2 regions of the Parageobacillus galactosidasius genome follow, and region 2 is predicted to be linked to the other one. Evidence: a T-box and tRNA genes for the amino acid it is inferred to sense, from the RefSeq annotation. Region 2 holds a T-box; the other holds one or more tRNA genes.
The links. The T-box of region 2 lies ahead of B9L23_RS15465 (valine--tRNA ligase). A T-box ahead of a tRNA ligase gene usually reads a tRNA of that ligase, here a tRNA-Val.
Positions count from the first base shown of each region.

Region 1: it has a tRNA-Val gene. The T-box ahead of B9L23_RS15465 (valine--tRNA ligase) is inferred to sense a tRNA for this amino acid. The anticodon was not compared.

Region 1 covers NZ_NDYL01000001.1:541,551-556,390, forward strand. The annotation lists gene B9L23_RS02825 (nucleotidyltransferase-like protein) at 1-176, shown strand, start outside; rRNA gene rrf (5S ribosomal RNA) at 1,249-1,365, shown strand; tRNA gene B9L23_RS02835 (tRNA-Val) at 1,376-1,451, shown strand; tRNA gene B9L23_RS02840 (tRNA-Lys) at 1,493-1,565, shown strand; tRNA gene B9L23_RS02845 (tRNA-Leu) at 1,576-1,660, shown strand; tRNA gene B9L23_RS02850 (tRNA-Gly) at 1,684-1,758, shown strand; tRNA gene B9L23_RS02855 (tRNA-Leu) at 1,765-1,850, shown strand; tRNA gene B9L23_RS02860 (tRNA-Arg) at 1,854-1,930, shown strand; tRNA gene B9L23_RS02865 (tRNA-Pro) at 1,934-2,007, shown strand; tRNA gene B9L23_RS02870 (tRNA-Ala) at 2,020-2,092, shown strand; rRNA gene rrf (5S ribosomal RNA) at 2,637-2,753, shown strand; tRNA gene B9L23_RS02880 (tRNA-Val) at 2,763-2,838, shown strand; tRNA gene B9L23_RS02885 (tRNA-Thr) at 3,021-3,093, shown strand; tRNA gene B9L23_RS02890 (tRNA-Lys) at 3,246-3,318, shown strand; tRNA gene B9L23_RS02895 (tRNA-Leu) at 3,324-3,405, shown strand; tRNA gene B9L23_RS02900 (tRNA-Gly) at 3,418-3,492, shown strand; tRNA gene B9L23_RS02905 (tRNA-Leu) at 3,501-3,586, shown strand; tRNA gene B9L23_RS02910 (tRNA-Arg) at 3,590-3,663, shown strand; tRNA gene B9L23_RS02915 (tRNA-Pro) at 3,691-3,764, shown strand; gene B9L23_RS02920 (DMT family transporter) at 4,113-4,457, opposite strand; gene B9L23_RS02925 (DMT family transporter) at 4,483-4,749, opposite strand; gene B9L23_RS02930 (TetR/AcrR family transcriptional regulator) at 4,803-5,357, opposite strand; partial or broken gene B9L23_RS20865 (GNAT family N-acetyltransferase) at 5,519-5,740, opposite strand; partial or broken gene B9L23_RS02940 (transposase) at 5,806-6,231, opposite strand; partial or broken gene B9L23_RS21625 (transposase) at 6,222-6,317, shown strand; gene asnB (asparagine synthase (glutamine-hydrolyzing)) at 6,844-8,742, opposite strand; partial or broken gene B9L23_RS19825 (RNA-guided endonuclease TnpB family protein) at 11,152-11,304, opposite strand; tRNA gene B9L23_RS02955 (tRNA-Ala) at 11,798-11,873, shown strand; tRNA gene B9L23_RS02960 (tRNA-Met) at 11,891-11,964, shown strand; tRNA gene B9L23_RS02965 (tRNA-Ile) at 11,972-12,048, shown strand; tRNA gene B9L23_RS02970 (tRNA-Ser) at 12,065-12,157, shown strand; tRNA gene B9L23_RS02975 (tRNA-Met) at 12,189-12,265, shown strand; tRNA gene B9L23_RS02980 (tRNA-Asp) at 12,271-12,346, shown strand; tRNA gene B9L23_RS02985 (tRNA-Phe) at 12,487-12,562, shown strand; tRNA gene B9L23_RS02990 (tRNA-Thr) at 12,591-12,663, shown strand; tRNA gene B9L23_RS02995 (tRNA-His) at 12,674-12,749, shown strand; tRNA gene B9L23_RS03000 (tRNA-Gly) at 12,756-12,826, shown strand; tRNA gene B9L23_RS03005 (tRNA-Ile) at 12,831-12,907, shown strand; tRNA gene B9L23_RS03010 (tRNA-Asn) at 13,180-13,254, shown strand; tRNA gene B9L23_RS03015 (tRNA-Ser) at 13,258-13,350, shown strand; tRNA gene B9L23_RS03020 (tRNA-Glu) at 13,359-13,430, shown strand; tRNA gene B9L23_RS03025 (tRNA-Gly) at 13,825-13,898, shown strand; gene B9L23_RS03030 (B3/B4 domain-containing protein) at 13,984-14,646, opposite strand; gene queG (tRNA epoxyqueuosine(34) reductase QueG) at 14,717-14,840, shown strand, end outside.
Region 2 covers NZ_NDYL01000002.1:1,151,629-1,166,468, reverse strand. The annotation lists gene hemC (hydroxymethylbilane synthase) at 1-509, shown strand, start outside; gene B9L23_RS15495 (uroporphyrinogen-III synthase) at 506-1,306, shown strand; gene hemB (porphobilinogen synthase) at 1,287-2,264, shown strand; gene hemL (glutamate-1-semialdehyde 2,1-aminomutase) at 2,283-3,578, shown strand; gene spoVID (stage VI sporulation protein D) at 3,705-4,922, shown strand; gene ysxE (spore coat protein YsxE) at 4,992-6,002, shown strand; gene B9L23_RS15470 (hypothetical protein) at 5,968-6,156, opposite strand; T-box leader at 6,312-6,550, shown strand; gene B9L23_RS15465 (valine--tRNA ligase) at 6,595-9,237, shown strand; gene B9L23_RS15460 (bifunctional folylpolyglutamate synthase/dihydrofolate synthase) at 9,333-10,625, shown strand; gene B9L23_RS15455 (VWA domain-containing protein) at 10,709-13,501, shown strand; gene B9L23_RS15450 (hypothetical protein) at 13,577-14,840, opposite strand, start outside.

The DNA.
Region 1 (14,840 bases), on a different contig from region 2:
GAGCATGGAGCATTGCGGAAATTATGCAGCATCCAGAGCTTTCATCGTATTCCGTAGATCTTATCATCATGCTGGAATATTTAGTAGAGAAAAAGGTCTTGTTTGTAGAAGAAGTGCCAACAAAAAGTCGCCATATATATCATCGTTACTATTCATTGCAAAATAAAGAACAGTAGTAGAATTTTTGTTTTATCGCACCTGCAATTTTATTTTGTCTGTTTGTTCGGGCTGCGCTTTTATTTTTTAGAATATAGCAATTCTGTTTGTAACATTTTCCCGAGAATTCTCCTTTCCTCTCGAAGTAAAGGAAGGTGAGGGATCGGGAGTTTTTTAATTCCTAAAAATATCTACTTGTGTAAGCAAGAAGTAGTAGAACGGTTCGCCCGCCCCATCGGTGTGGTGTCGACGTTGCTTACAGAATCTATCGAGAAGGCTTCCAATGTAGGTGGAAGGAGATTGCCTTCTTCTATGCAGAAGCTTTGTCGATGGAGGCGGTAAAAAACTCCCATCTCTTCATGGAGTGAAGGTGGGAGAGGTCTTCATGGAGTTTATTTCCTAAAAAAAATACAAAAATGTTATTGACTTGTTAAAAAAGAGATGATATATTATGAAACGTCGTCGCAACCAAGAAAGTTGCGAAACGATGTTAGCAAAAAAACACTTGACAATAAAAAATGAAAGTGTTAATATAAAAAAGTCGCTTTAAGAAAACAAATGTTCTTTGAAAACTGAACAAAACGAAGCGTCCACAACGAAAAGCGAAGGCGGCTTGACACCTTCGGTGTCAGTGCCGAATTAAATAAGCCAATCAACTTTCTTTTTGGAGAGTTTGATCCTGGCTCAGGACGAACGCTGGCGGCGTGCCTAATACATGCAAGGATGAGATTTCCCATCGCGTCAAGCGAGTAAGATCCCTCGAAGATGACGAGGTCGATAGGTCCGAGGTGGAAGCGTGGCGACACGTGGAGCTGACGGATACTAATCGATCGAGGACTTAACCAAGCGAAAAGTGGAGGCGAGCGCTTAGCGCCAAAAGGAAAATGTTCTTCGCCCGTAGAGGTGCTTGCACCTCAAGGGAGAAGGTTATTTGGCGCAAGAGAGCTAGGCATCGGAGTTAGACAACGGAAAAGCATAGGCCGCCTATGCAAGACGGCTTCTTCCAAACGGACGGTTATCTAGTTTTGAGGGAATGAAATTTCCCTTGACAATGTCAATGATTGAACTATAATGGAACTTGTCCATTACTTGCCTAGTGACAATAGCGGAGAGGAAACACCCGTTCCCATCCCGAACACGGAAGTTAAGCTCTCCAGCGCCGATGGTAGTTGGGGCCAGCGCCCCTGCAAGAGTAGGTCGTTGCTAGGCAGTTTATTATGGAGGATTAGCTCAGCTGGGAGAGCACTTGCCTTACAAGCAAGGGGTCGGCGGTTCGATCCCGTCATCCTCCACCATTACTTATTACAAATAGAATCAGTTGCTTTTCTCGAATGATGAGCCATTAGCTCAGTAGGTAGAGCATCTGACTTTTAATCAGAGGGTCGGAGGTTCGAATCCTCCATGGCTCACTCTTTGACCGCGGGTGTGGCGGAATTGGCAGACGCGCTAGATTCAGGGTCTAGTGCCCTTTACGGGCGTGGGGGTTCAAGTCCCTTCACCCGCACTCTATAACTCTATATTGAAGATGCGGAAGTAGTTCAGTGGTAGAACACCACCTTGCCAAGGTGGGGGTCGCGGGTTCGAGTCCCGTCTTCCGCTCCATTAATCGCCGGGGTGGCGGAATTGGCAGACGCACAGGACTTAAAATCCTGGGGTAGGTAACTACCGTGCCGGTTCGAGTCCGGCCCTCGGCATATGCGCTCGTAGCTCAATTGGATAGAGCATCTGACTACGGATCAGAAGGTTAGGGGTTCGAATCCTCTCGAGCGCGCCATTACGGGAAGTAGCTCAGCTTGGTAGAGCACATGGTTTGGGACCATGGGGTCGCAGGTTCGAATCCTGTCTTCCCGATTTAGAAAATATGGGGCCTTAGCTCAGCTGGGAGAGCGCCTGCTTTGCACGCAGGAGGTCATCGGTTCGATCCCGATAGGCTCCACTTATTCAAAAATTTAATGTTCTTTGAAAACTGAACAAAACGAAGCGTCCACAACGAAAAGCGAAGGCGACTTGACACCTTCGGTGTCAGTGACGAATTAAATAAGCCAATCAACTTTCTTTTTGGAGAGTTTGATCCTGGCTCAGGACGAACGCTGGCGGCGTGCCTAATACATGCAAGTCGAGCGGACCGAACGGAAGCTTGCTTCTGTTCGGTTAGCGATGAGATTTCCCATCGCGTCAAGCGAGTAAGATCCCTCGAAGATGACGAGGTCGATAGGTCCGAGGTGGAAGCGTGGCGACACGTGGAGCTGACGGATACTAATCGATCGAGGACTTAACCAAGCGAAAAGTGGAGGTGCCGCGCTTAGCTCTCGAAGCCAAATGTTCTTCACCCGTAGAGGTGCTTGCACCTCAAGGGAGGCGGAAGCCGCCTGCGCAAAACGGCTTTCTTCCAAACAGACGGTTATCTAGTTTTGAAGGAATGAATTACCCATCTTGACAAGACTATCTATTTATATATAATAAAACTTGTCCATTACTTGCCTAGTGACAATAGCGGAGAGGAAACACCCGTTCCCATCCCGAACACGGAAGTTAAGCTCTCCAGCGCCGATGGTAGTTGGGGCCAGCGCCCCTGCAAGAGTAGGTCGTCGCTAGGCAATTCATACGGAGGATTAGCTCAGCTGGGAGAGCACTTGCCTTACAAGCAAGGGGTCGGCGGTTCGATCCCGTCATCCTCCACCATGATAATACATATGAAGTGTGATTTTCCTTACATTCATGCCGGCTTAGCTCAATTGGTAGAGACGAGCCTAAGCTTCCGTGAATTCACTGCGAGTTGTCCCGACGCATATCACTTCGCTGAATAAGTGAGAAGAGGAAGGGACACAAAAAATTAAACGTATATGTCAATACTTCTTTCTTATGCCGGCTTAGCTCAATTGGTAGAGCAACTGACTTGTAATCAGTAGGTTGCGGGTTCAAGTCCTGCAGCCGGCACTGTAATAGTATGAGCCATTAGCTCAGTAGGGGAGCAACAAGCCTAAGCTCCTATGAATCCGCTACGAGTTGCCTCGACGAATCCTGCTTCTTTGAATTCACTAGTAGAGGAAGAGGCAACGAGAAACAACGAGTGTCTTTATTTACCACACGAGCCATTAGCTCAGTAGGTAGAGCATCTGACTTTTAATCAGAGGGTCGGAGGTTCGAATCCTCCATGGCTCACTTTTGCGGGTGTGGCGGAATTGGCAGACGCACCAGACTTAGGATCTGGCGCCTTACGGCGTGGGGGTTCAAGTCCCTCCACCCGCATCTTATAAGCGTGCGGAAGTAGTTCAGTGGTAGAACACCACCTTGCCAAGGTGGGGGTCGCGGGTTCGAACCCCGTCTTCCGCTCCATTAATGCCGCCGGGGTGGCGGAATTGGCAGACGCACAGGACTTAAAATCCTGGGGTAGGTAACTACCGTGCCGGTTCGAGTCCGGCCCTCGGCATATGCGCTCGTAGCTCAATTGGATAGAGCATCTGACTACGGATCAGAAGGTTAGGGGTTCGAATCCTCTCGAGCGCGTTAATCTTTTAATGAATATGTAGGAAGCGGGAAGTAGCTCAGCTTGGTAGAGCACATGGTTTGGGACCATGGGGTCGCAGGTTCGAATCCTGTCTTCCCGATTTAGAAAATATGGGGCCTTAGCTCAGCTGGGAGAGCGCCTGCTTTGCACGCACATTGCGAAAAACTTGTCGATTCCTTGGTGATGTGGTAGTCTATTCATGAGACATGAACCTCCTTGAGAATGGTTTGGTGACACATCTATTCTAATCAAGGAATCGGGTTCATGTCTCCTTTTTTGTTTTGTATGGATGTAAATTTATGTTAGTGAATTTGCTCATCTACAGATGATAATTTACAGTTAGGATTTACAAGAAATTCTTAACTTCATGGAGATAACTGATTGGGAGCCTGCTGTTCCATAATCTTCCTGACTTTCCGATGCGTCTACAAGTTGATTTTAAACATAATCAGGATGGTTTCCTCACATTTTCTGGACTTTTAGAAGTATTTAATAAGACTACCCCTCCAATTATTAATACTAAGCCAACTAATGTAATGATACTAAATGGATCTCTCCATAACAGTACACCAATTAACGCTGTTAAAGCTGTGCCCATCCCTGACCAAATAGCGTAAGCTAAGCTTAACGGAACTGTCTTAAGACATAATGATAAGCAATAAAATGATAATCCGAAACCAACAATCACTCCAATGGATGGGAATAAATTTGTAAATCCTTCCGACAATTTAAGCATTGTCGTACCAAATATTTCGCTGAAAATGGCCATTCCTAAAGCTATATAACCTTTCATACGATTACCTCCGACTCTCAAAGAGTTAATGAGAACTACTGAGTTTCAAAACAATAACTCCACAAATGATTAGAACTAAACCTAAACATTTTTTAAGATTAATACTTTCTTTATAAACGATAACACCAACTAATGCGGTTAAAGCCGTACCTACACCTGACCATATAGCATAAGCCGTACCCAGCGGTATTGCTTTAAGAGATAAAGATAGGAGGTAAAAAGCTGCACCATATCCAATTACTACTCCGATGGAAGGGAACAACTTTTTAAATCCGTTTGATACTTTTAGCATCGAGCTCCCAAACACTTCACTTATGATGGCTACTGCCAAAATTACATATGCATTCAAAATGAATCCTCCTTTTTTGTCATATTTATTAATTGCTGGAATACTTTTTCACGTAATTTGTCATCCAAGGGAGCTATATTAAAAAATTCTGAGTAATAAAGACCATCTATTGCTAACCGAATAATAGTTGCTGTTACAGGGTTTATACCATCCTGATCCACTTTGTTTTGCATAAACTGATAAATTTGGGACATACTTTTTAATAAATCTGGACTTAACATAGAAGCAGCAATTATTCCCACATATAACTCGGCGTTATGTTCCAGATCCTTTTTTGTTACCTCAATTAAAGCACGGCACCATTTACCTTTTTCTAATGGGTCTTTCTTAGCCTGATCCTCAATTAGCGTAATGAATTCTTCGAAAATATATTGTGCTAGTCCTATCAATAATGCTTCTTTATTTGGGAAGTGATATAATAAACCGCCTTTACTGATTCCCGCCTGTGTTGCCACAGAATCCAAAGTTAATTCATTAAAACCATTTTTGAGAATGAATTCTTTTGCAGATTTTAAGATATGCTGACGCTTTATTGTAGCTTTTGATTCCACATGCCTCACTCCTTAAAATAACCGTCTGGACGGTTTTATTATACCGTCTGGACGTTTTTTTTTCAAGACGGTTTTTTTTCAAAACGAAGAAAAGCCAAGCAAGGATCAGGCATGAAGCCTGACTGTAAATTAGCACATTATTTCAGAATCCCTTTTTCAAATTATTTCAGGCGTATTCGGAAATAATGTGCAAAATTAAACTCATTCCATTCCTCACGAAGAATACCCATTCGGATGGAATCATAGTATTCACCATTATAGTAGCGGCATTTTCTCATTCTACCTTCTAATCGCATTCCCAATTTTTCCGCACATCTGATCATTCGTGGATTTCCAGACCAAGTCGTCAGACCCACTCTCTCGATGGTTAGATTTTCAAAGAGATACTGTAGATGAGCAATTTTCATAACAATAATTACCATGTAAAAAGAAACAAACAGGGTACCCCTTATGCCACATGGAGCTGTTTTTTCACGGTATCAATGGGAATATTTTGTTTCGCTGCACAGTAAATGAACTCCACGAGGCTATGTCCTTTTCTCTTGCGCAAGAGATCGAGCCCATCAGAAAAATCGCTGTTCGACTCGAATAGGCTGTATACGTAAGCAAGCTGCACCAAGATCCAGTAGCGTTTCACCGCCCGAACCTGACGAACACGGTACCCATCGAGCTTCAGCTGGTCTTTCGCTTGTCGAAAAAAGCATTCGATCGACCAGCGTTGGGCATAGTGGCGCAAGATGTCTTCATCGCTTAGCTCCCGGTCGGTGCTCAAGACGCAGTGAAGATGTTCAGGTGTCATCGGCTGATCGGCTTTCCAAGCCAACAACACAACGGCATCATCGAGACCTTTCAGCGCTCCCTCGTAGCAAAATAAAATTGATCAAAAGGCGAGGATATGGGTATCGAAATATCCAGCGTTTTACTTTGCGTGTCCGTCTAGAGACCTCTATCACATTTTAACGTAAAAATCAAGTACATCTTTTGGTGATGAACCAATTAATTATTAATACACCAATTTATGTATATTAAACATGTAATAATGTTTTATGTAATAAAAAATCATTTTTTATTTTGTTTTTTATACTCTGCATATATCTTGGTTAACTCCTGTAATACTGTCAAACCATTCTCTCCCCGAATTTTTTGTTAATAATACGCTATCTCATCGGGGACTAACGTATTACCTCCAAAAGGAAAAATAAAGGCGCTCTTTGAACTCTCAGTTAAATATTTCGTTATCGACTTATCATAAACTGGATTCGTTGTTTCTATCAAGTTTAAATCGAGTCTTTCTGGTTTAATTCCTCCTGAAATAATCAATACTTCAAAACCATCTACCTTTTCTACTTTCCGCTTTGGATGGTCTAGAAAATAATTAAACACATCATTTAATGTAAACTCATATCCATCAAATAGAAAAGCACCCAAAGCTGAATTTTTAGAAGCTTGGGTGCAAATAGAAGACAGGCAACGAAAATCAGTCAAATTAGATTAATAGCGACAGCTTGTCTTTTCTATATATATTTGTAAAATCGTATTTCTTTTCCATGTATACTTGATGCCAAATCATAAAAGCAAGGACGGTCCAGATTTTTCGGCTATGGTCTGCTTTATTTTTGCAATGTTCGTCTAGTAAACGATACAATACATCTTTATTAAATAAATGATCGGTTGCGCTTTCTTTTATAATGTTTTTCGCCCAATCATGCATTTCATTTTTTAACCAATGACGAATTGGCACCGGAAATCCTAATTTTTTGCGATTTAAAACATGATCTGGAACAATTCCTTTTGCTGCTTTTCGTAGAATATATTTCGTCGTTTTGTTTGTCGTTTTCATTTCCGAAGCAATTTTGGCGGCTACTTCAAATACCTTTTTATCTAAAAATGGAACCCTCAACTCTAATGAATGGGCCATCGTCATTTTGTCGGCTTTTAATAAAATATCGCCTCGCAGCCATGTATGAATATCAATATATTGCATCCGGTTTACAGGAGGATAATGAGTTGTTTCTCTATAAAAAGGAGCTGTAATATATGTATATTCTAATCCCCTCTTATATCCTTTTAGCAGTTCTTGTTTTTCTGTCTCGCTATACATTTTCGCATTGCCGATATATCGTTCTTCCATTGGTGTTGTACCGCGCTCAATAAAGCTTTTTCCTTTTATTCCTTCCGGGAGTAGCCCTGCAATCACTCTCAAAGCTGATTTAACCGTACTTGGCATTCGCTCAAAAAGTTCCAATGACTGTGGCTCACGATAAATGTTGTAACCGCCAAATAACTCGTCAGCTCCCTCACCGGAAAGAACGACCGTTACATGCTTTCTTGCTTCCCGGGCAACAAAATAAAGCGGTACTGCCGCAGGATCGGCAAGTGGATCATCCATATGCCACATAATTTTCGGTAATTCCGCCATATATTCCTCTGGTGAAATGACATAGCTAATATTCTCAACGCCCAGCTTTTCCGCTGTTTCTTTTGCCACATCAATTTCACTGAAGCCTTCCCGCTCAAAGCCGACAGAAAATGTCTTGATATTAGGATTGAATTGTTTAGCAATTGCTGCAATGAAGGATGAATCAATTCCTCCTGATAAAAACGAACCTACCGGCACATCGCTGCGCATATGCACTTGCACGGAATCGAACAGCGCGTCGCGAATTTCTTTGACAAGTTCATCTTCTGATTGGATGATAGGTTGGAATTTGGCTTTCCAATAGCGATGAATGGTTAATTTTTCACCGATTTTTTTCTTCATATAGTGACCCGGCTCCAACTTTCGAATGCCAACAGACATCGTCATCGGTTCAGGTACATATTGGAATGTTAAATAATGCTGCAGTGAATCATAGTCTAATAAATCATTTTTAAGAGCGAGCAAAATACTTTTCTTCTCGGAAGCAAAAAACGTACGGTCGCCCTGTTCCATGTAGAAAAATGGTTTTATGCCAAACGGGTCACGTGCCGCAAAAATCGTTCTCTCTTGTTTGTCCCAGATGACGAAAGCAAACATACCTCGAAGCTTTTCTACAGCTTTTTCTTTTTCAGCACTATAAAGAGCAATAATGACTTCTGTATCGGAATGAGTAGTAAATTTATATCCCTTTGCAAGCAATTCTTCTCTCAATTCCACATAGTTGTAGATTTCCCCATTAAATATGATCCAATATCGTTCATTTTCATAGGACAATGGCTGGTGCCCTGTCTCAAGATCAATAATACTCAAGCGTCGAAATCCAAAATTCACGTATTCATCAAAAAAATAACCACCATCGTCAGGACCGCGATGAGTAATGATATCATTCATTTCTTGAAACGTTTCTTTCCATTTTTCATCGACGATTCTTGGATGATCATGAATACAACCAATAAAACCGCACATGATATTGCTATTCCCCCACTTTATCAAATTTAAATTTTATAGATTGTATCAAGACTTGGGTTAGCAAAATATAATACTGTAGATGAGCATTTTTCATTACAATAATTTCCATGGTTAGAGAGACAAACAGGGTACCCCTTACGCGATACGGAGCTGTTTTTTGATCACATCAATGGGAATATCTTGCTTTGCAGCGTCATAAAAACACCCGAAGTCGGTGAGGTAACCCGTAAGGGAGCCAGCCGCCGAAGGTGGGGCAAGTGATTGGGGTGAAGTCGTAACAAGGTAGCCGTACCGGAAGGTGCGGCTGGATCACCTCCTTTCTAAGGATGATACGAAAAGCGAAGGCGACTGGTTAGCCCCGACAGGCGCTGGAGGGCTCGCGAGGAGGCTGTTGCCGCCGCAGCGAGACCGAAGCGGCCCGAGGGGCTAGGAGCCGAAGCTAGACAGTACGAAAAGCGGAAGCGCCGCGATCAGCTCTCGAAGCCAAATGTTCTTCACCCGCTGAAGTGCTTGCACTTCGAGGGGGAAGGTTATTTGGCACAAGAGAGCTAGGCGCTGGAGCTAGACAGTACGAAAAGCGGAAGCGGCTGCCCTTATGGGCTAGTCGGAAGTGGGCGCTTCGGGTTTGTTCAGTTTTGAGGGAACATGTTTATGTTCTCTTCAATCAATCCGTTTTGCGCCTGCGTCTACCAGCGGATTCAAGGAAGCTGGATTCCTCGGCGCAAGGCAGCAGAGAAGTTGATTCAAGGCAGTAGCCTTGTTCAGTTTTGAGGGAGCATTCTACTCCTTCAAGTGCTTTGTGTCTGCGTCTGCTAGTAAATTCGAGGAAGCAGGATTCCTCGACACAAGGCTGCAAGGAAGCATACTCAAGTAGTCGCCTTGCGCCTGCGTCTATGAGCAGATGCAGGAAATGAGTTGGTTCCTTGAAAACTAGATAACCGAGAAGAAAAGCGGAGGCGCCGCGATTAGCCCCGATAGGCGCTGGAGGGCCTGCGAGGAGGCTATTGCCGCCACGGCAGGACCGAAGCGACCGTGAGGGGCTAGGCGCCGAAGCTAGACATAGGAAGAAGCCGAGAAGCGAAGGCGGCAAGCATGAAGCTGTTTTCGCATGGTTAAGTTAGAAAGGGCGCACGGTGGATGCCTTGGCACTAGGAGCCGATGAAGGACGGGGCAAACGCCGAAACGCTTCGGGGAGCTGTAAGCAAGCGTTGATCCGGAGAGCTCGCGAGGAGGCTGTTGCCGCCGCAGCGAGACCGAAGCGGCCCGAGGGGCTAGGAGCCGAAGCTAGACAGTACGAAAAGCGGAAGCGCCGCGATCAGCTCTCGAAGCCAAATGTTCTTCACCCGCAGAAGTGCTTGCACTTCGAGGGGGAAGGTTATTTGGCACAAGAGAGCTAGGCGCTGGAGCTAGACAGCAGAAAGGCGAAGGACGCTTCGGGTTTGTTCAGTTTTGAGGGAACATGTTTATGTTTTCTTCAATCAATCCGTTTTGCGCCTGCGTCTACCAGCGGATTCAAGGAAGCTGGATTCCTCGGCGCAAGGCAGCAGAGAAGTTGATTCAAGGCAGTAGCCTTGTTCAGTTTTGAGGGAGCATTTTACTCCTTCAAGTGTTTTGTGTCTGCGTCTGCTAGTGAATTCGAGGAAGCAGGATTCCTCGACACAAGGTTGCAAGGAAGCATACTCAAGTAGTCGCCTTGCGCCTGCGCCTATGAGCGGATGCAGGAAATAAGTTGGTTCCTTGAAAACTAGATAACCGAGAAGAAAAGCGGAGGCGCCGCGGTTAGCCCCGATAGGCGCTGGAGGGCCTGCGAGGAGGCTATTGCCGCCATGGCAGGACCGAAGCGACCGTGAGGGGCTAGGCGCCGAAGCTAGACAAAGGAAGAAGCCGAGAAGCGAAGGCGGCAAGCATGAAGCTGTTTTCGCATGGTTAAGTTAGAAAGGGCGCACGGTGGATGCCTTGGCACTAGGAGCCGATGAAGGACGGGGCAAACGCCGAAACGCTTCGGGGAGCTGTAAGCAAGCGTTGATCCGGAGAACAAGTAGTCAGAGCCCGTTCATGGGTGATGGCGTGCCTTTTGTAGAATGAACCGGCGAGTTACGATGACGTGCGAGGTTAAGTCGAAGAGACGGAGCCGCAGCGAAAGCGAGTCTGAATAGGGCGTTAAGTACGTTCCCAAGGCTAAATACTCCCTAGTGACCGATAGTGAACCAGTACCGTGAGGGAAAGGTGAAAAGCACCCCGGAAGGGGAGTGAAAGAGAACCTGAAACCGTGTGCCTACAAGTAGTCAGAGCCCGTTCATGGGTGATGGCGTGCCTTTTGTAGAATGAACCGGCGAGTTACGATGACGTGCGAGGTTAAGTCGAAGAGACGGAGCCGCAGCGAAAGCGAGTCTGAATAGGGCGTCAAAGCCGCTGGATTTTCGTTTTGGAAAAGGTTCTGGAGCGAAAAGCAATCTCGCTAATATAGTTGCATGCTTGGTTAAACCGTTTCATTGTTTCCAGCAGCGCATGAAACTGTTCAAGAGTTGGCATTAATTTAATCTTGAGAGTGCAGAGCATTCTTGATTCACCTACCTTTCTAAATCCAGTGTACTTATATTGAACGAAAAATTCAATATATACTGAAAATATAAACCCCGCCTTCCTCCCACAGCTAAAGCAGTGGGCTTCCGGCGGATGTTCTCGTGAATGAACAGGAAAACACAAACGAAAAAGCTCGTCCTCATTAACTTAAAATAAATACGAAAAAGGAAAAAAGGGGAATAGTTTCCATACCCGTCAAGTTTAGCGGTATAAAATTTTTAAGACGATACTCGTGTTCATCCCCGCAGTGAGTGATGGGGATCACATCCATTATTGGGCATACCAAATACCCCTCCAGAAGAGGGGTATTTGGTATTTATATCCATATCTAATTCTACCATATCTCTAATTTCGTTAAGATATCTGATGCCGTTTCTTCCCCTTTCCTTCGACCTTTCTTGGCATGTTTTCGTAACTTGGGACCATGGGGTCGCAGGTTCGAATCCTGTCTTCCCGATTTAGAAAATATGGGGCCTTAGCTCAGCTGGGAGAGCGCCTGCTTTGCACGCAGGAGGTCATCGGTTCGATCCCGATAGGCTCCACCAGTAATAATAAAGAATTTGGCGGCGTAGCTCAGCTGGCTAGAGCGTACGGTTCATACCCGTGAGGTCGGGGGTTCGATCCCCTCCGCCGCCATTGAAATGGACCTTTAGCTCAGCTGGTTAGAGCAGACGGCTCATAACCGTCCGGTCGTAGGTTCGAATCCTACAAGGTCCACCATGTTCTTTAATATGATGGAGGAGTACCCAAGTCTGGCTGAAGGGGTCGGTCTTGAAAACCGAGAGGCGCCGCAAGGCGCGCGGGGGTTCGAATCCCTCCTCCTCCGCCATACATCGTTACTCGTTACTATAGTATATCGCCGCGGGGTGGAGCAGTCCGGTAGCTCGTCGGGCTCATAACCCGAAGGTCGCAGGTTCAAATCCTGCCCCCGCAACCAATATTGGTCCCGTAGTGTAGTGGTTAACATGCCTGCCTGTCACGCAGGAGATCGCGGGTTCGAGTCCCGTCGGGACCGCCACAATGAACTAAGTATATGGATCGGTAACGATGAATGATACTTCCATGAATATGCTGCGAGTTGTCCTGACGCATCTAACATTGCTGAATAAGCTAGAAGAGGAAAGGACAAGACAACACAGAATATTAAGATAATAAAATGGCTCGGTAGCTCAGTCGGTAGAGCAAAGGACTGAAAATCCTTGTGTCGGCGGTTCGATTCCGTCCCGAGCCACCACTCACTCTTAAGTTTTTCTGTCTGATGTGCCGGCTTAGCTCAATTGGTAGAGCAACTGACTTGTAATCAGTAGGTTGCGGGTTCAAGTCCTGCAGCCGGCATCAGATTGTGGCGACTATGGCGAAGTGGTTAACGCACCAGATTGTGGCTCTGGCATGCGTGGGTTCGATTCCCACTAGTCGCCCCATGTTATGCGGGTGTAGTTTAGTGGTAAAACCTCAGCCTTCCAAGCTGATGTCGTGGGTTCGATTCCCATCACCCGCTTCTTGGGCCTATAGCTCAGCTGGTTAGAGCGCACGCCTGATAAGCGTGAGGTCGGTGGTTCAAGTCCACTTAGGCCCACCATATTGCATATTATCTGATAGTGAGTTAAACTAATATTAGACTTGCTTTATTCCGCAATAGCTCAGCGACAAGCACTACATCGATGAGTTCACTGCGAGTTGCCTCGATGCATCCATCATCTTTGAGTTTGCTAGCAGAGGAAGAGGCAACGAAAACCAAATGAAAACTAGAAGGTTTGTATCTTTTGTCCCGACGCATCTTGCTTCTGTGAATTAGCTAGAAGAGGAAGGGATAAAGATAATTTCGTATATGATTAATGCCATTCTCTTTATTCCGCAATAGCTCAGCGGTAGAGCAACCGGCTGTTAACCGGTAGGTCGTAGGTTCGAATCCTACTTGCGGAGCCATACGGAGAAGTACCCAAGTGGCTGAAGGGGACGGTTTGCTAAACCGTTAGGTCGCAATTTTGCGGCGCGCGGGTTCAAATCCCGCCTTCTCCGCCATTCAATGTGGCCCGTTGGTCAAGTGGTTAAGACACCGCCCTTTCACGGCGGTAACACGGGTTCGAATCCCGTACGGGTCATAAAAGCACCAGTTACGCTGGTGCTTTTGTTCTTTCCATAAAACGAAATTTGTCGAATTTTTTCGTTTTATAGTTGCAATCTAATACATCCTCTGTTATAATCAATACCGTTAACTTAATGTTGTTCATGATAAATGCGGTTTTGTATTCGGAGAATGTATACGCGGGTGTAGTTTAGTGGTAAAACCTCAGCCACGAGCAATACATCATCGAATTTGCTTCGAGTTGTCCCGACGCATTAAACACCTTGAATCGGCTAGAAGAGGAAGGGACAACGAAAAGAAGAGTTGATTGCGGGTTGCCTCGATGCATCCATCATCTTTGAGTTTGCTAGCAGAGGAAGAGGCATGACAACTGCGCGTTGTATACAGATTTAAAGAATAAAAAATAATATGCGGGTGTAGTTTAGTGGTAAAACCTCAGCCTTCCAAGCTGATGTCGTGGGTTCGATTCCCATCACCCGCTCCATCGCAAATAATGGTTATGGGGACAACGCAGTGTTTCGTTTCTTCAAAGAACGAGGCATTGCGTTTTTTATTTTTTATGTAATTTTTTACACAAGTTGAAAGACAGCATCACCTCCATGAATTTGCAAGAACATCTTTTGCATGGACTGCAACAGTTTTTCACATTGTTCTTGTTTCATAGATGGCAGTAAATAAACAATTTGAACGGCGTTTTTCGTTTCTTTTGTAACAGCTGTTCGTTGGGAATCAACAATCGGACTGCCAAATGGCCCGTGAACATCCTTTGATACGAGCTTATGAGAAAAGTTGACAGTGCGCCCGTTGATAGCGATATACTCGTCTTGGTCTGTTCCAATATCAATGGTAATCGGTCCTTCCAATTTATCTAAATCATAAATGCCAATTGGAATTTTATAATAAAGTGAAAAGAAATTGTTCACGTCGGCTGCGGAGTGGATAGTTGGGATAAAGTTTTTCTTTTGAATACGTCGATATAAGCTTTCCGACGAAGGACGATATCTGCTCGGGTCTGTTCCGATCGTTTTAAATGCCCTGCGCCATTCCGCCAGTTCAGGAATATCTGCAATCGCTGTTTCCTGCAAATCAAAGTAAATGGATTCTTGAAATAATTGGAGTCTTCCTTTTAACATTTGCGGAGAATCATCAACAACGATATGATTATAAAGTATAATCCCTACTTTAAATTGAGGTATCATTTGTTTTATTGTTTCCGCGACAACTACGTCCATCTGCTTTCACCTCGAAATTTTTTCTTTATTGTAACATAGATTCCGAATTTTAGCGAAAGGAGGGATAACGATGGATGTGGCGGCTCTAAAACAAGAGATTATTGAATATAGCAAAACGATTGGTATTGATAAAATTGGATTTGCTAGTGCTGATCCGTTTGTCGAGTTAAAAGAGCGGCTTCGTCGCCAACAAG
Region 2 (14,840 bases):
TCAAATGGATTCGCGGCAATATCGATACGAGACTTGCGAAGCTGCAAAACGAAGATTACGACGCCATTATTCTTGCGGCGGCCGGATTAGTGCGCATGGGTTGGGCAAGAGATGTCATTACGGAATATTTATCAACAGATGTATGTCTTCCTGCTGTTGGACAAGGAGCGCTGGCGGTGGAATGCCGCGAAAACGATGAAGAATTGCGGGAATGGCTGCAAAAATTAAACGATGTTCATACCGAGCGGGCTGTTTTGGCCGAACGTGCATTTTTACAACAAATGGAAGGCGGCTGTCAAGTGCCGATTGCGGGATATGCATATATTGACGATCGCGAGGATATCGTTTTAACCGCTCTTGTTGCTTCTCCAGACGGAAAAGAGATATATAAAGAAACGGTAAGCGGATCGAATCCGGAAGAAGTCGGAACGAACGCTGCGAAAATGTTAATAGAGCGTGGCGCGAAAGCATTAATTGATCGTATTAAAGAGGAGATGAATCGACAGTGAGCGGTCCGTTGTCGGGAAAAACGGTGCTTGTGACAAGAGGAAAAGAACAGGCGAAAGCGTTCTCTGAAAAACTGCGCAAAGCAGGAGCAACGCCGATTGAAATTCCGCTTATTTCGATTTCTCCTTCTTCCCATCGTGAAGAAATTGAACGATGTGTGCGCCAGCTTCCCAATTATGATTGGCTCATTTTTACAAGCGCAAATGGTGTCCGTTTTTTCTTCCCATTTGTCAAAAAGGAAACTCCGCTTCCAAAAGTGGTGGTAGTCGGAAAGAAAACGGCGGCGGCTTTAAAAACGTATGGCGTTTCTCCTGCTGCCATTCCTAGCGAATTTGTCGCCGAAGGGATGATCGAGGCGCTAAAACCGCTTGTTAAGCCGCGCGACCGCGTTCTTTTAGTGAAAGGAAATTTAGCAAGGCCGGTATTGCGTGATGCGCTGATCAATATGGGAGCAGACGTAACGGACCTTATTGTGTATGAAACGTTGATGAATGAATCAGGAAAAGAACAATTGTTATATCTGTTGCGGGAAAGAAAACTGGATGTGATCACGTTTACAAGTTCCTCTACCGTACAAAGCTTTATACGGATGATGGAAGAAGAAGATATCGCTTCACTACTTAGCGGCTGCGTGATCGCCTGCATCGGTCCGATTACGAAGGAAACAGCAGAAAAAGCGGGACTTGCCGTGCATATTTGTCCAGACGAGTATACGATTGATGATATGATAAAAGAAATGGAATTATATTTTGCAAAAAGGACGATGGAGGGAAAAATAAATGGCAACATTACAATTTGATCGCCATCGCCGCCTGCGGCAAACCGCGAATTTACGAGCGATGGTGAGAGAAACACATCTTCATGTAGACGATCTTATTTATCCGATTTTTGTCGTCGAAGAAAAAGGGGTAAAACGGGAAATACCATCCATGCCAGGGATCTATCAATTTTCTCTTGACCGTTTAAATGAGGAAATGGATGAAGTCGCCCAACTAGGCATTAAATCGGTAATCATTTTCGGTGTGCCGGCAGAAAAAGATGAAGTCGGCTCACAAGCATATTGTGAGCATGGGATCGTTCAGGAGGCGATCCGCCAAATCAAAGCAAATTATCCAGATGTCGTTGTTATTGCGGATACATGTTTATGTGAATATACAAGCCATGGACATTGCGGTGTAGTCGAAAACGAGCAAGTGTTAAACGATCCGTCGCTTGAATTGCTTGTAAAAACAGCCGTCAGCCAAGCGAAAGCGGGCGCGGATATTATCGCACCTTCTAATATGATGGACGGTTTTGTTGCTGCGATTCGCCAAGGACTCGATGAAGCCGGATTTACGAATGTGCCGATTATGTCGTATGCGATTAAATATGCGTCCGCATTTTACGGTCCGTTTCGTGATGCTGCGGACAGCGCGCCGCAATTCGGCGACCGGAAAACATATCAAATGGATCCGGCCAATCGCCTCGAGGCGTTCCGCGAAGCGGAATCGGATGTGCGTGAAGGCGCTGACTTTTTAATGGTAAAACCAGCGCTCGCTTATATGGATATTATCCGTGACATTAAAAACCATTTCCATCTCCCGCTTGTCGCCTATAATGTCAGCGGTGAATATTCGATGGTCAAAGCAGCGGCGCAAAACGGATGGATTAACGAAAAAGAAATTGTCATGGAAATGCTTACCGGCATGAAGCGGGCAGGCGCCGATTTAATTATGACGTATTTTGCTAAAGATGCGGCTCGCTGGCTAAATGAATAGAAAGGAGAACCGTGAATGGTGCGAAGTTATGAACGTTCAAAAGCAGCGTATGAGGAAGCGGTCCGGCTGTTGCCAGGCGGTGTCAACAGCCCGGTGCGCGCGTTTAAATCCGTAAAAATGACGCCAATTTTTATGGCGCGCGGCAAAGGTTCGAAAATTTACGATATCGACGGCAATGAATATATTGATTATGTGTTGTCATGGGGTCCGCTTATTTTAGGTCATGCGAATCCTCGCGTTGTCGAAGCGCTAAAAAAAGTGACGGAAAACGGCACGAGTTTTGGCGCCCCGACATTGATTGAAAACGAGTTAGCGAAATTAGTGATTGAACGGGTGCCATCCATCGAAATTGTTCGCATGGTAAACTCCGGAACAGAAGCGACGATGAGCGCGCTTCGGCTGGCACGCGGCTACACTGGACGCAATAAAATTGTTAAATTTGAAGGATGCTATCACGGCCATGGCGACTCGTTGCTTATCAAAGCCGGTTCAGGAGTAGCGACGCTTGGGTTGCCGGATAGCCCTGGTGTTCCGGAAGCGGTGGCGCAAAATACGATTACTGTTCCTTATAATGATTTAGAAAGCGTTCGCTACGCATTTGAACGGTTTGGCGAAGATATCGCCGCTGTCATCGTCGAGCCGGTTGCGGGAAACATGGGTGTCGTTCCGCCGGTTCCAGGATTTTTGCAAGGGTTGCGAGATATAACAAAACAATATGGTTCCCTTCTTATTTTTGATGAAGTCATGACAGGCTTCCGCGTTGATTATCATTGTGCGCAAGGCTATTTTGGCATTGAACCGGATTTGACGTGTCTTGGAAAAGTCATCGGCGGCGGGCTTCCGGTCGGAGCGTATGGCGGAAAAGCGGAAATTATGGAAAAAGTCGCTCCTAGCGGCCCGATTTATCAAGCCGGCACCTTATCGGGAAACCCGCTCGCCATGACGGCCGGATATGAAACATTGATTCAGCTGACGCCGGAAACATACGATGAATTCCGCAAAAAAGCGGATCGATTGGAAGAAGGATTGCGCGAAGCGGCGGAAAAATACGAAATCCCGCATACGATTAACCGCGCTGGCTCCATGATTGGTTTCTTCTTTACGAATGAAGAAGTAACAAACTATGAAAAAGCGAAAACATCGAATTTAGAAATGTTCGCGACATATTATCGCGAAATGGCGGAACAAGGAATTTTCCTTCCTCCGTCGCAATTTGAAGGATTATTTTTGTCCACGGAACATACGGATGAAGATATTGAAAAAACAATCGCCGCTGCAGAGCGCGCGTTTGCGAAAATTCGCGAAGGGAAGTAAAAGAAAGGGTTGTCCATCTTTTGATGGGCAGCCCGATTTTTTTATTCATATTGCTCGTTCGTCCTTCATACAATGGGTAATGTCATAGAAAATTTTGTTGGTAAGGGACGGAAGGAGGAGTTTGGATTGGAGCAATCGTATTTGCGGTTTTCCCTTGAGGAATCGATCTGGTTTAGAAAAGGACAGGAAGTCGCCGAATTTCTCTCTATTTCGCTGGACCCGATTGTTTCGGTTGATGAATATGAACAGTATATTACGATTCGCGGAGCGTTAGAATTAAGCGGAGAATATCGGATGGCGGGAGGGGAAGAAAGCAGCGCAGATCCTTTTGATTTTGCAAGCCATCGATTCGTTCAGCATATTTCTACGCGCGAAGATGGCATTAGTGAATTATCGCATCGTTTTCCAATCGATATTACGATTCCGAAAAACCGCATCCAACATTTAGAAGATGTGTATGTGACGGTAGAATCGTTCGATTATGATTTAGATGAAAATGGAAGATTGCTAGTGACAGCGGATATTTCGATCAGCGGAATTAGCGAAGCGCCGCTTGATGAACCTTATGAACCTTCGTTAGTAGAGGAAGAAGACGAAGACCTGTTGTTTGAACCGTTTGAAGTTGTCGCGCGCAAAGAAGTATACGAGGAAGAACAAAGAAAGCAACAATCGGAAGAAGAGACATCTTCTATTTTCAACCATGCACTGCAGGAACAAAATGAAGACGAAGCACAAGAAATGACGGCTATCTATCGCGAAGAAACAAAACAGGAAGAAGAAACAGCCGTGCCGCTAAATAACAATGAACAGCTAGAAGAAACAGTCGAGCGGCTAGAAAAAACGAAAGAAAAAGCTGCACAGCTAGAAAAACCAGAAGAAAAAGAAGAAAAATCCGCACAGCTAGAAAAACTAGAAGAAAAAGAAGAAAAATCCGCGCAGCTGGAAAAACCGGAAGAAACAGCCGCACAACTAGAAGAAAAGGAAGCGGTGAAAGCAGAAGAAGAAAACGTTGCTCCACAACAAGAAGCAAAAGTATCGATTGGATCGATGAAAGAAAAAGATGCTGATGAAATGAAAGAAGAAATAGATGAAAACGAAAAACAAAAAGTAAAGAGTGAAAATGCATTGTACTTAACGAAACTATTTGCGAAGAATCAAGAAGAGGAATTTACGAAAGTAAAAATTTGCATCGTTCAGCAAGGAGATTCGTTGGACAAGATCGCCGATCGGTACGATATAACCGTCCAGCAGCTGCTTCGTGTCAACCAATTGGAAAGCCCTGAGGAAATCCATGAAGGGCAATTGTTATATATACCGGCACTAGCGGGAAGCCGCTCTTCGTAGTGAGGGAAACATGATTCCTCACTTCTTTTTATGGAGGGGGTCGTTTCATTGAACAGAGAACGCATCGAAATGTATACGCCCATTTTACAGCAATACGGGTTAAAGCCGTTTCGCGTTGATGATTACGGGAAAGTAAAAAAAATCCATACGAACGCTGGTCTATTTGCTTTAAAAGAAATAACGAACGCCAGGGAAATGGCAGCCATTCAACAATCGTATATTTTTTATGGAAAACAATCTGTTCCTCTTTACTTGTCAAAACAAGGTTTTCCGTTTGTATCGTATGGCCGGCATTATTATTTAATGCCATGGATTTCATCCGATGAGAGAAAAGAAAAACGAGAACATGTCCGCTCTTTTTTTCGCGACCTTGCTTATTTACATCAAAAGTCACTCAAACAAATAGATATTAACGAAGAAGAGATAAGAAATTACTATGAGAATAAAAAAAGAGAATGGGAAAGGCAGCGCGCCTTTTTGCAATCATATGTGGAAAAGTGCGAAAATGCATGGTATATGTCTCCGTTTCAGCTGCAATGCTGCACGTATTTTCATGAAACAATGCAAGCGTATTGGTTTGCGGAAACGGAGCTAGAGAAATGGTATGAAAAAATGAAAGAAACAAAAAAATGGAGAATTGCCTGGATTCACGGAAAGGCACGGCTTTCACATTATATAGAGATGGAAAATGACAATCGTTATTTTTTTAGTTGGGAACGCGCCAGTTGGAACTCTCCGCTTTTCGATGTAATCATTGCGCTTCGTTATCATATGCGCACATTTCCGCCGATCGGTGATGAATGGGTGGAAGGGATGGAAGAATACGGAAAAACGTTGCCGATGTTAGAAGAGGAATGGTCCTTTCTTTTCAGCCATCTTGCGCAGCCGCATTTTTTATATCGCTGCATTTATGAGTATGAGATGAAGCGGCAAAACAGAAAAAGTGAACGGGAATATGTTTCCGAACTGCAACGCCGTTACTTTACAATGAAAAATATGGAGTATGTCGTCATGCGCCTTGTCCAGCGAAAAGAAGCAGAAGAAGCTAAATCCACTCCAGATGAAACGCCACCGCAATAAGCACAAAAATGGCCAATAAGATGACATCAAACGTCGTGGGTAAAAAAATGGTGCGAATCGCTTGAAAAATCGTGATTGGAATAATCACTTGCGCACAAACGGCACGAATTTGCCGAAGCCATGGCGGCCATGAATAATAGTTAAATCGTTTCATCGAGCATTTCCTCCCTCGGGCATGTTACTATTAAAATATGATTGGATATTGTTTTTGTCACCAAAAACGAAGAAATGGAATAAATAAATAAAAACTTGGCAAAGATGATTGACGATGAAACAAGTTTTTCGTAGTATAATAAACAGAAAAATAATAAAAAAGCGAAGACAGGGAAGAGTACAACGAATAACGCCTTCAGAGAGGGAAATCAGTAGCTGCGAGATTTCCTAGGACGGTTATCGTTGGAAGGTCGCCCTGGAGCTGCTTCTTTGAACGGTGTTTGCCTAGTAGAGGAAGCCGGTCGCAGACCGTTATCGCAATGAAGTGCTTAAGCAAATTCTTTTTGCTTAAGAAAAAAGGTGGTACCGCGAAAGAGTCTCCTTTCGTCCTTTTTAGGATGAAAGGAGTTTTTTATTGATAAGAAGGAGGGAAAACAAAATGGAACAAAAAGATATTACAATGTCTACGAAATACGACCATAAAGCCGTAGAAGCCAATCGATATCAATGGTGGCTTGACGGAAAATTTTTTGAAGCGACGGGCGATCCTGATAAAAAGCCGTTTACGATTGTCATCCCGCCGCCAAACGTAACAGGGAAACTCCATTTGGGACATGCGTGGGATACGACGCTGCAGGATATTATTACACGCATGAAGCGGATGCAAGGCTATGACGTTCTATGGCTTCCGGGAATGGACCATGCCGGAATCGCCACACAGGCAAAAGTAGAAGAAAAGCTTCGCAAGCAAGGACTTTCCCGCTATGATTTAGGACGGGAAAAGTTTCTTGAGGAAACGTGGAAATGGAAAGAAGAATACGCGAGCCACATTCGCCAGCAATGGGCAAAATTAGGGCTTGGCCTCGATTATATGCGTGAGCGCTTTACGTTAGATGAAGGTTTATCGAAAGCGGTGCGCGAAGTGTTCGTATCGCTTTACCGAAAAGGGCTTATTTATCGAGGCGAATACATTATTAACTGGGATCCGATAACAAAAACGGCGTTATCGGATATTGAAGTGATTTATAAAGAAGTAAAAGGCGCGCTTTATCATATGCGCTATCCGCTTGCCAACGGCTCCGGGTATATCGAAGTGGCAACGACCCGTCCGGAAACGATGCTCGGCGATACGGCGGTTGCCGTTCACCCAGATGACGAGCGCTATAAACATCTCATTGGCAAAACGGTTATTTTGCCGATTGTCGGCCGCGAAATTCCGATTATCGCCGATGAGTATGTCGATATGGAATTCGGATCGGGTGCGGTGAAAATTACACCGGCACATGACCCGAATGACTTTGAAATCGGAAACCGCCACAACTTGCCGCGCATCCTCGTTATGAACGAAGACGGCACGATGAATGAAAACGCAATGCAATATCAAGGGTTGGACCGTTTCGAATGCCGCAAGCAAATCGTCAAAGATTTGCAAGAACAAGGAGTGCTATTTAAAATCGAAGAACATGTGCATTCAGTTGGGCATAGCGAACGCAGCGGAGCGGTTGTCGAGCCGTATTTGTCGACACAATGGTTCGTCAAAATGAAGCCGCTCGCGGAAGCGGCCATTCAGCTGCAAAAAACGGAAGGAAAAGTGCACTTCATTCCGGAACGCTTCGAAAAAACGTATTTGCATTGGTTGGAAAACATTCGCGACTGGTGTATTTCCCGTCAATTATGGTGGGGGCATCGCATTCCGGCTTGGTACCATAAAGAAACAGGAGAAATTTATGTCGACCATGAACCTCCGGCTGATATCGAAAACTGGGAGCAAGACCCGGATGTGCTGGATACGTGGTTCAGCTCTGCCCTATGGCCGTTTTCAACGATGGGCTGGCCGGATACAGAGGCACCGGATTACAAACGCTATTATCCAACCGATGTGCTTGTCACTGGATATGACATCATTTTCTTCTGGGTATCGCGCATGATTTTCCAAGGTCTTGAATTTACCGGGGAAAGACCGTTTAAAGATGTATTAATCCATGGTCTTGTCCGTGACGCGCAAGGAAGAAAAATGAGCAAATCGCTCGGCAATGGGGTTGACCCGATGGATGTCATCGATCAATACGGCGCCGATTCGCTTCGCTTCTTCTTGGCTACTGGAAGCTCGCCTGGGCAAGATTTGCGCTTTAGTACGGAAAAAGTCGAAGCGACATGGAATTTTGCCAATAAAATTTGGAATGCATCCCGCTTCGCGCTGATGAACATGGGCGGAATGACGTACGACCAGCTTGATTTAAGCGGAGAAAAAACAGTGGCGGACCATTGGATTTTAACGCGTTTAAACGAAACGATTGAAACGGTGACAAAACTTGCCGAAAAATATGAATTCGGTGAGGTCGGCCGCGTGTTGTATAACTTCATTTGGGATGATTTATGCGATTGGTATATTGAAATGGCGAAGCTTCCGCTTTATGGGGATGATGAAGCAGCGAAGAAAACGACTCGTTCTGTATTGGCATATGTGCTTGACAATACAATGCGCCTGCTTCATCCATTCATGCCGTTCATTACCGAGGAAATTTGGCAGCACCTTCCACATGAAGGAGAGTCAATTACGGTAGCGAAATGGCCGGAAGTTCGTCCAGAGCTTTCCAACCACGAAGCGGCGGAAGAAATGCGTTTGCTTGTGGACATTATCCGCGCGGTTCGCAACATTCGCGCCGAAGTGAACACACCGTTAAGCAAACCAATCAAGCTGCACATTAAAGCAAAAGACGAGCATATTCAAGCGACATTGGAAAAGAACCGCGTGTATTTAGAACGGTTCTGCAATCCGAGCGAACTGTTGATTGCAACTGACATCCCAGCTGCGGAAAAAGCGATGACAGCGGTCGTTACTGGTGCGGAATTAATCTTGCCGCTTGAAGGGCTCATTAACATCGAAGAAGAAATCAAACGGCTCGAAAAAGAACTTGAAAAACTCAACAAAGAAGTCGAGCGCGTGCAGAAGAAGTTAAGCAATGAAGGTTTCCTTACGAAAGCGCCTGCGCACGTGGTGGAAGAAGAACGGAAAAAAGAAAAAGACTACTTAGAAAAACGCGAAGCTGTTCGCGCGCGCCTTGCCGAATTAAAAAAATAGACAACGCGCCGCCGCTTCTTTTATCATGAAGACGAATCCAATAGATTTGGATTCGTCTTTTCTCATCGCATTCAGATTAGCAAGGGGGAGACAGAATGATTCGTACATATAAAGAAGCGCTGGAATGGATTCATGGACGTTTGCGTTTAGGAATTAAACCGGGATTACAACGGATGGAATGGTTGATGGACAAGCTTGGACATCCAGAGCGCCTTGTTAGAGCGATTCACGTTGCTGGAACAAACGGAAAAGGATCAACGGTAAGCTATTTGCGTCATATTTTACAAGCGGCAGGTTACTCTGTCGGAACGTTTACTTCTCCGTATGTGGAGCAATTTAATGAACGAATAAGCGTAAATGGAAACCCAATTCGTGACAAGGAAATCGTTGAACTCGTGCAAGTAATCCAACCGCTTGCAGAAGAATTGGAAAAAACAGAACTTGGCGCGCCGACGGAATTTGAAGTCATTACGGCGATGATGCTTTATTATTTCGGGAAAAAGAATATTCAAGACGTTGTGCTTATTGAAGCCGGACTTGGCGGCCGCTTTGATTCGACGAACGTCATTTATCCGCTTCTTTCCATTATCACCAACATCAGCTATGACCATATGAATTTTTTAGGAGAAACATTAGAAAAAATCGCCTTTGAAAAAGCGGGCATCATTAAATCAGGCGTTCCGGTGATTACCGCGGCAAACCAGCCGGAAGCATGGGCGGTGATTTCCGAAAAAGCGAAGTCACTGAAAGCGAAAACATATCGATTAGAAGAAGACTTTTTTATTGTTCATCATGAGTCAACAGAGGATGGCGAACATTTTTCAATGGAAACAATATTTTCGCAATATCCCGATTTAAAAATAACGATGTTTGGAGAACATCAAGTGCAAAATGCGGCGCTCGCGGTGATGGCAGCGGAGTATTTGCGGATGTGCTATTCGTTTTTGATTGAAAAAGAGCATATTTATGAGGGGATAGAGAAAGCGAAGTGGATCGGACGATTTGAGCGGGTAAGCAATAAGCCGCTGATTATTATTGACGGCGCTCATAACGCGGCAGGTATTCATAGTCTTGTTAATACGGTACGTTCGCACTATCCAAACAAAGATGTTCATGTGTTATTTGCCGCGCTGGCAGACAAACCGCTTGAGCAAATGATTCCGCCGCTTGCCGAAATTGCCAAAACGATAACGTTTACTTCGTTCGATTTTCCGCGCGCAGCGTCGCCTGAGCAGCTTGCCGCCTTGTGCAACCATCCGCACAAAGCAACGACGGACGACTGGAAAGGCTGGGTCAAAGAAAAGAAAAAACAAAAACGAAGCGATGACCTTTTCTTGATTACCGGATCGCTTTACTTTATTGCGGAAGTAAGAAAGTTATTGATGTAAATGAAATTTTTGTATATTTCCGCTGAAAAGTCTTGCTATAATAAAAGTAATAGGACTTTGGTAAGGGATAGGGGGAGAGGAGTGTGGCGGAGAAGAGAAAAATTTGGTGGTTGTTTATTGCACTGTTTTTCAGTTTTTATTTAGGAGATGCCACTAATATCGTGTTTGGGGAAAGTAATGACTCCAATAACGCCACTTTAGATTTTACGATTACCTCTTCGCAACTAGAATATGCGAAACCGCCAAACGGGGATGCGCAGGGGCGATTGGATGTAACTTTAATCCCAAAAGGCAGGGTGGACAACATTGTTCGCCCGCCGATTGATGTCGTGTTTGTGTTTGACGTGTCAGGGTCGATGACGCCTTTGAAGCTTCAAAGCGCAAAATATGCGCTTCAATCCGCCGTCGATTATTTCAAAGCGAACGCCAACCCGAATGATCGATTTGCCCTTGTTCCGTTTTCCGATACAGTAGTAGTCAATAAAGTAGTTCCTTTTTCTGCGCAGCAAGATGTCAAGGAACAATTAGATCTTATTTCCAGAACAGCGAACAGCCTCACTGCCGACGGAGGAACGAACTATACACAGGCGCTGCAACAAGCCCAGTCGTTTTTTAATGACCCAACCCGGAAAAAATATATCATTTTTTTAACGGATGGGATGCCGACGGTGTCGATAGCAAAGGAACCGATTACGTATAAAGTTTGTGAAGGAATATTGTTCTGGAAAACGTGCAACCAAGTCACGGAAAATTTAAACGTACAATATGTTTTATATTCCAATGGCATAACGGCAGCCCGAACGATCTATTATCCTGATCACCCAGAAACAAAGACGTATTCGGACAGAGAAAAATATAGAGAATTTGAAGAAAAAATCCGTTTACATGGAACGAATGTTGCCAAAACCCTTGGCATGAACAATATAACTCTCTATTCTATCGGTTTCGGCAATAATCAAGAAGTGGATATGGGCTATTTAGAAAAGTTGTCATCGACAGCAGGCGGGCAGGCGAAGAAAGGAACGCCGCAAAACTTAACGGAAATTTTCCAGCAGTTTTCAAAGCTCGCTAATGATCCGGTGTTAAGCGGAACGATAAAAATTCCGCTAACCTCGTTTGGCGAAAACGTGGAAATTGTCGAGACGGATCAAGTTTGGCTCGATGATAAGAAAGAAAACGCCTATATCACGCTTTCGATTCCATATAAAGTAGGGCAGCCGGCACCGCCGCCGTTTACTGTTTCGATTCCGGTGCGGTTTAAAGCAAAAGGGGAGTATACGTTTACAGCGGAATTGGCGTATCGTGATGTATATGGAATAGAACAGGCACCAATCATGAAATCAGTCAAGGTTGTTGTCAAAGACGAGGTGCCGCCATCGTTTGACGGAACGGTGACGCTTGAAGGAATCACAAGGGACGTAGACGACTTAGTGAAATTCGGCAATGCGGATGGTGATTCGAACCGCTTCAAGGCACGTTATTCGCTAACTGCTAGTGGCTATGTCGGAAACGCGTCCGGAAACATCAGCAACATTACATTGATTCAGCCGCTTCCAGACGGGATTACGGTTGTTCCGTCGCCAAACGTGACTGTGCGCACGGAAAATGGCGTCCAGTACGCTGAGATTGCGTTTCCAAATACGATTATTGACTATAAGCAACTAAATAACAACGAGATTACCGGTGAAATAACGCTTCAAGCAAACTGGGCGATGGAAAACGTGCAGCTTCCGCCAGCTGTCGTTTCGTTCCAAGACAGCAAATACGGCGCGCGGACATCGTCATTAAAGGCACCTTCCCAACGGATTGGAATGAAAGTCCGCCTGCATGAATCGCCTGATATATATTACGAAGGAGACGAGCGCGGCCTTATTACGAAGAAAGAGCCAAACAGGCTTGGAAGGACGAATCATTCGCATGATGGGCTGCTGATGCTTCCAGTAAAGGCGCTGCAATTTCAGGGTGATGACGTTCTTCTCGTCACGTATAATAACAGTGAGACGGTAGCGCTATATTTAAAACCGCGCGTTGCAATTATAGCTGAAGACGGCCAGCCAATCCCAAGCGGCGCGACTGTTACCCAACCGGTAACCGTTAAAGTAACAGGACGTGTCGCAGGAGAGGGAGTCACGTACGAATATAAAGTCGAAAATCCAAAGCAAAATAACGCTTGGAAGCCGCTCGATTCGCCATATGAAATTCCGGTCACTTGGGATGGAACGTCGACGATATCCATTAAAGCGGCAGGAGGATTGACAAAAGGAGACGGCATTACCACTGTATCGCTGACATACATTAAGCGTGTTCGCCAATTAACATTAGACTATAAACAAACGATGGAAGTTGGCGAAACGCAGACAATTTCGGTAACGATCATGCCAAGCGATGCGACAAACAAAACATTGGAGTGGATTTCAAGCAATTCGGACGTCGCGGAAGTGGAGGACGGAAAAGTTACTGCCAAAAATCCGGGAACAGTTGAGATTACGGTGCGGGCAATGGACGGAAGCAACGTTTCAGCGATAGCGACGATCAAGGTGCGTAATCCATATGTGCCATTAGAAGCGATCAATCTACCACAAATATATACGATGACAGTCGGAGATAAAGTGGACATTTCCTCCATCTTGACGTTTATTCCAGATAATGCGACAAACAAAAACATCCGCTCTGTCATATCGAGCGCTCCAGAATATGTTAGTGTGGAAAAAGAGCAAGGAAGATGGTATATCGTCGCTCAAGAAGTTGGATACTCGACCATTACCATCACCGCGGAGGAGAAAAAGCAAGACGATCAAGACATTCAAGCTTCAATGACAGTCATCGTTCAGGAAAACACCACGTCCCCAGGCGAAAGCGGAAAATATAGATGGTAAAACAAAAAAGGTGCCTTATCATTCGCTTTAAGGCACCTTTTCTTTTAAGCGAAAAGCAGCATCCCGCATCTTGTTTTATTTGACGGTTAACTTGTCAACGATAAGAGACAGTTTTTTCACGAACGGCAACCCTTTTCCGCGATTAATAAATACCGATGGGTCATGACGGATCACAAAGCGGGACTCTTCTTTGTGATCGAGCGACGAAGGAGGCGTAAAAATGATGGAGCCGCCTTGTTTTTCCGCTGCACCGCGATAAGCGTTGATGACAAGCCCGGAGACGTCAAAGTCCGGTGCTGTGCTTGACGTGTCGCCGCGCGCGAACAAACCGCCTTGAATATTGATATATGAGCCGACAGCATAGACAGTCGCGTTGCTTTCAGTATAAAAGTATCCTTTTAAGTTCGGCGGTTCCAGAGAAAGATTGTTTTCAAACTCATTGATTCGCGCGATTTCCAACGGCCCTCTTGAAAGAAGCACGACTTCTTTATCGCCGGTAATGTTAGCGTTGTAAATCAATGTGCGTCCAGGAACATTTGGTGAATCAAGCCGCCCAAAGACATAAATTGTCGAATCAAGCTCTATATCGCCATTGATTGTCAAATCGCCGAACACGATGATGTTTCCCCGTACTTTTGTTGGTGTGTTGACGCTGTTTCCTAAAAATAAATCACCGTTTATAATCAGCCATTTATTTTGTAAATTAAGTTCTCCATGGTCAAGGAAAAATAACGAAGAATCTTTAGATTGAAGAATTACAGACCGATCAATGGAATCAATGTTTTGGCGTAATTCCGAAACGCTCTTCAAAACAACAAAGCGTTGTTGCTCTTGGTTTTGCCCTTGATCTGGGGAATTTTGCTCTTGATCTAAATCTTGATCTGAACTTTGATATGAATCTTGTTCTAAGTCTTGATCTGAATCTTGATCTGGCGGCAGCAGCTCCGTGAAAAGCAGGTCGATGCGTTTATTAATATAATTATTATATTCTGGACTAAATGTTTCCATTCCTGCTGCATTTAACAACTTATCTTTTACAGTCCATTCGAAATCCACATCAATAAATTCCTCGCGTTCTTTTCGAATGGAAGGGGCTTGGGATTGAAAACGGATGTCATTAGAATAATTTTCCGCAATGCGCTGAAAAATATTGCCCGCAATGTTGTAACAGTCGTTTTTGGCATGGTCACAAGAAAAATAGCTTCCATTGACAAACAATACACTATTTTTGCTCGTTGTCGGGAATGACGTTTGTTTCATATATTTTAAAGAGTTATCGATGTAATTGGCGACATTTGTCACGTAAGCATTTTTTTCGGCGTAAATATTTCCTTCAATA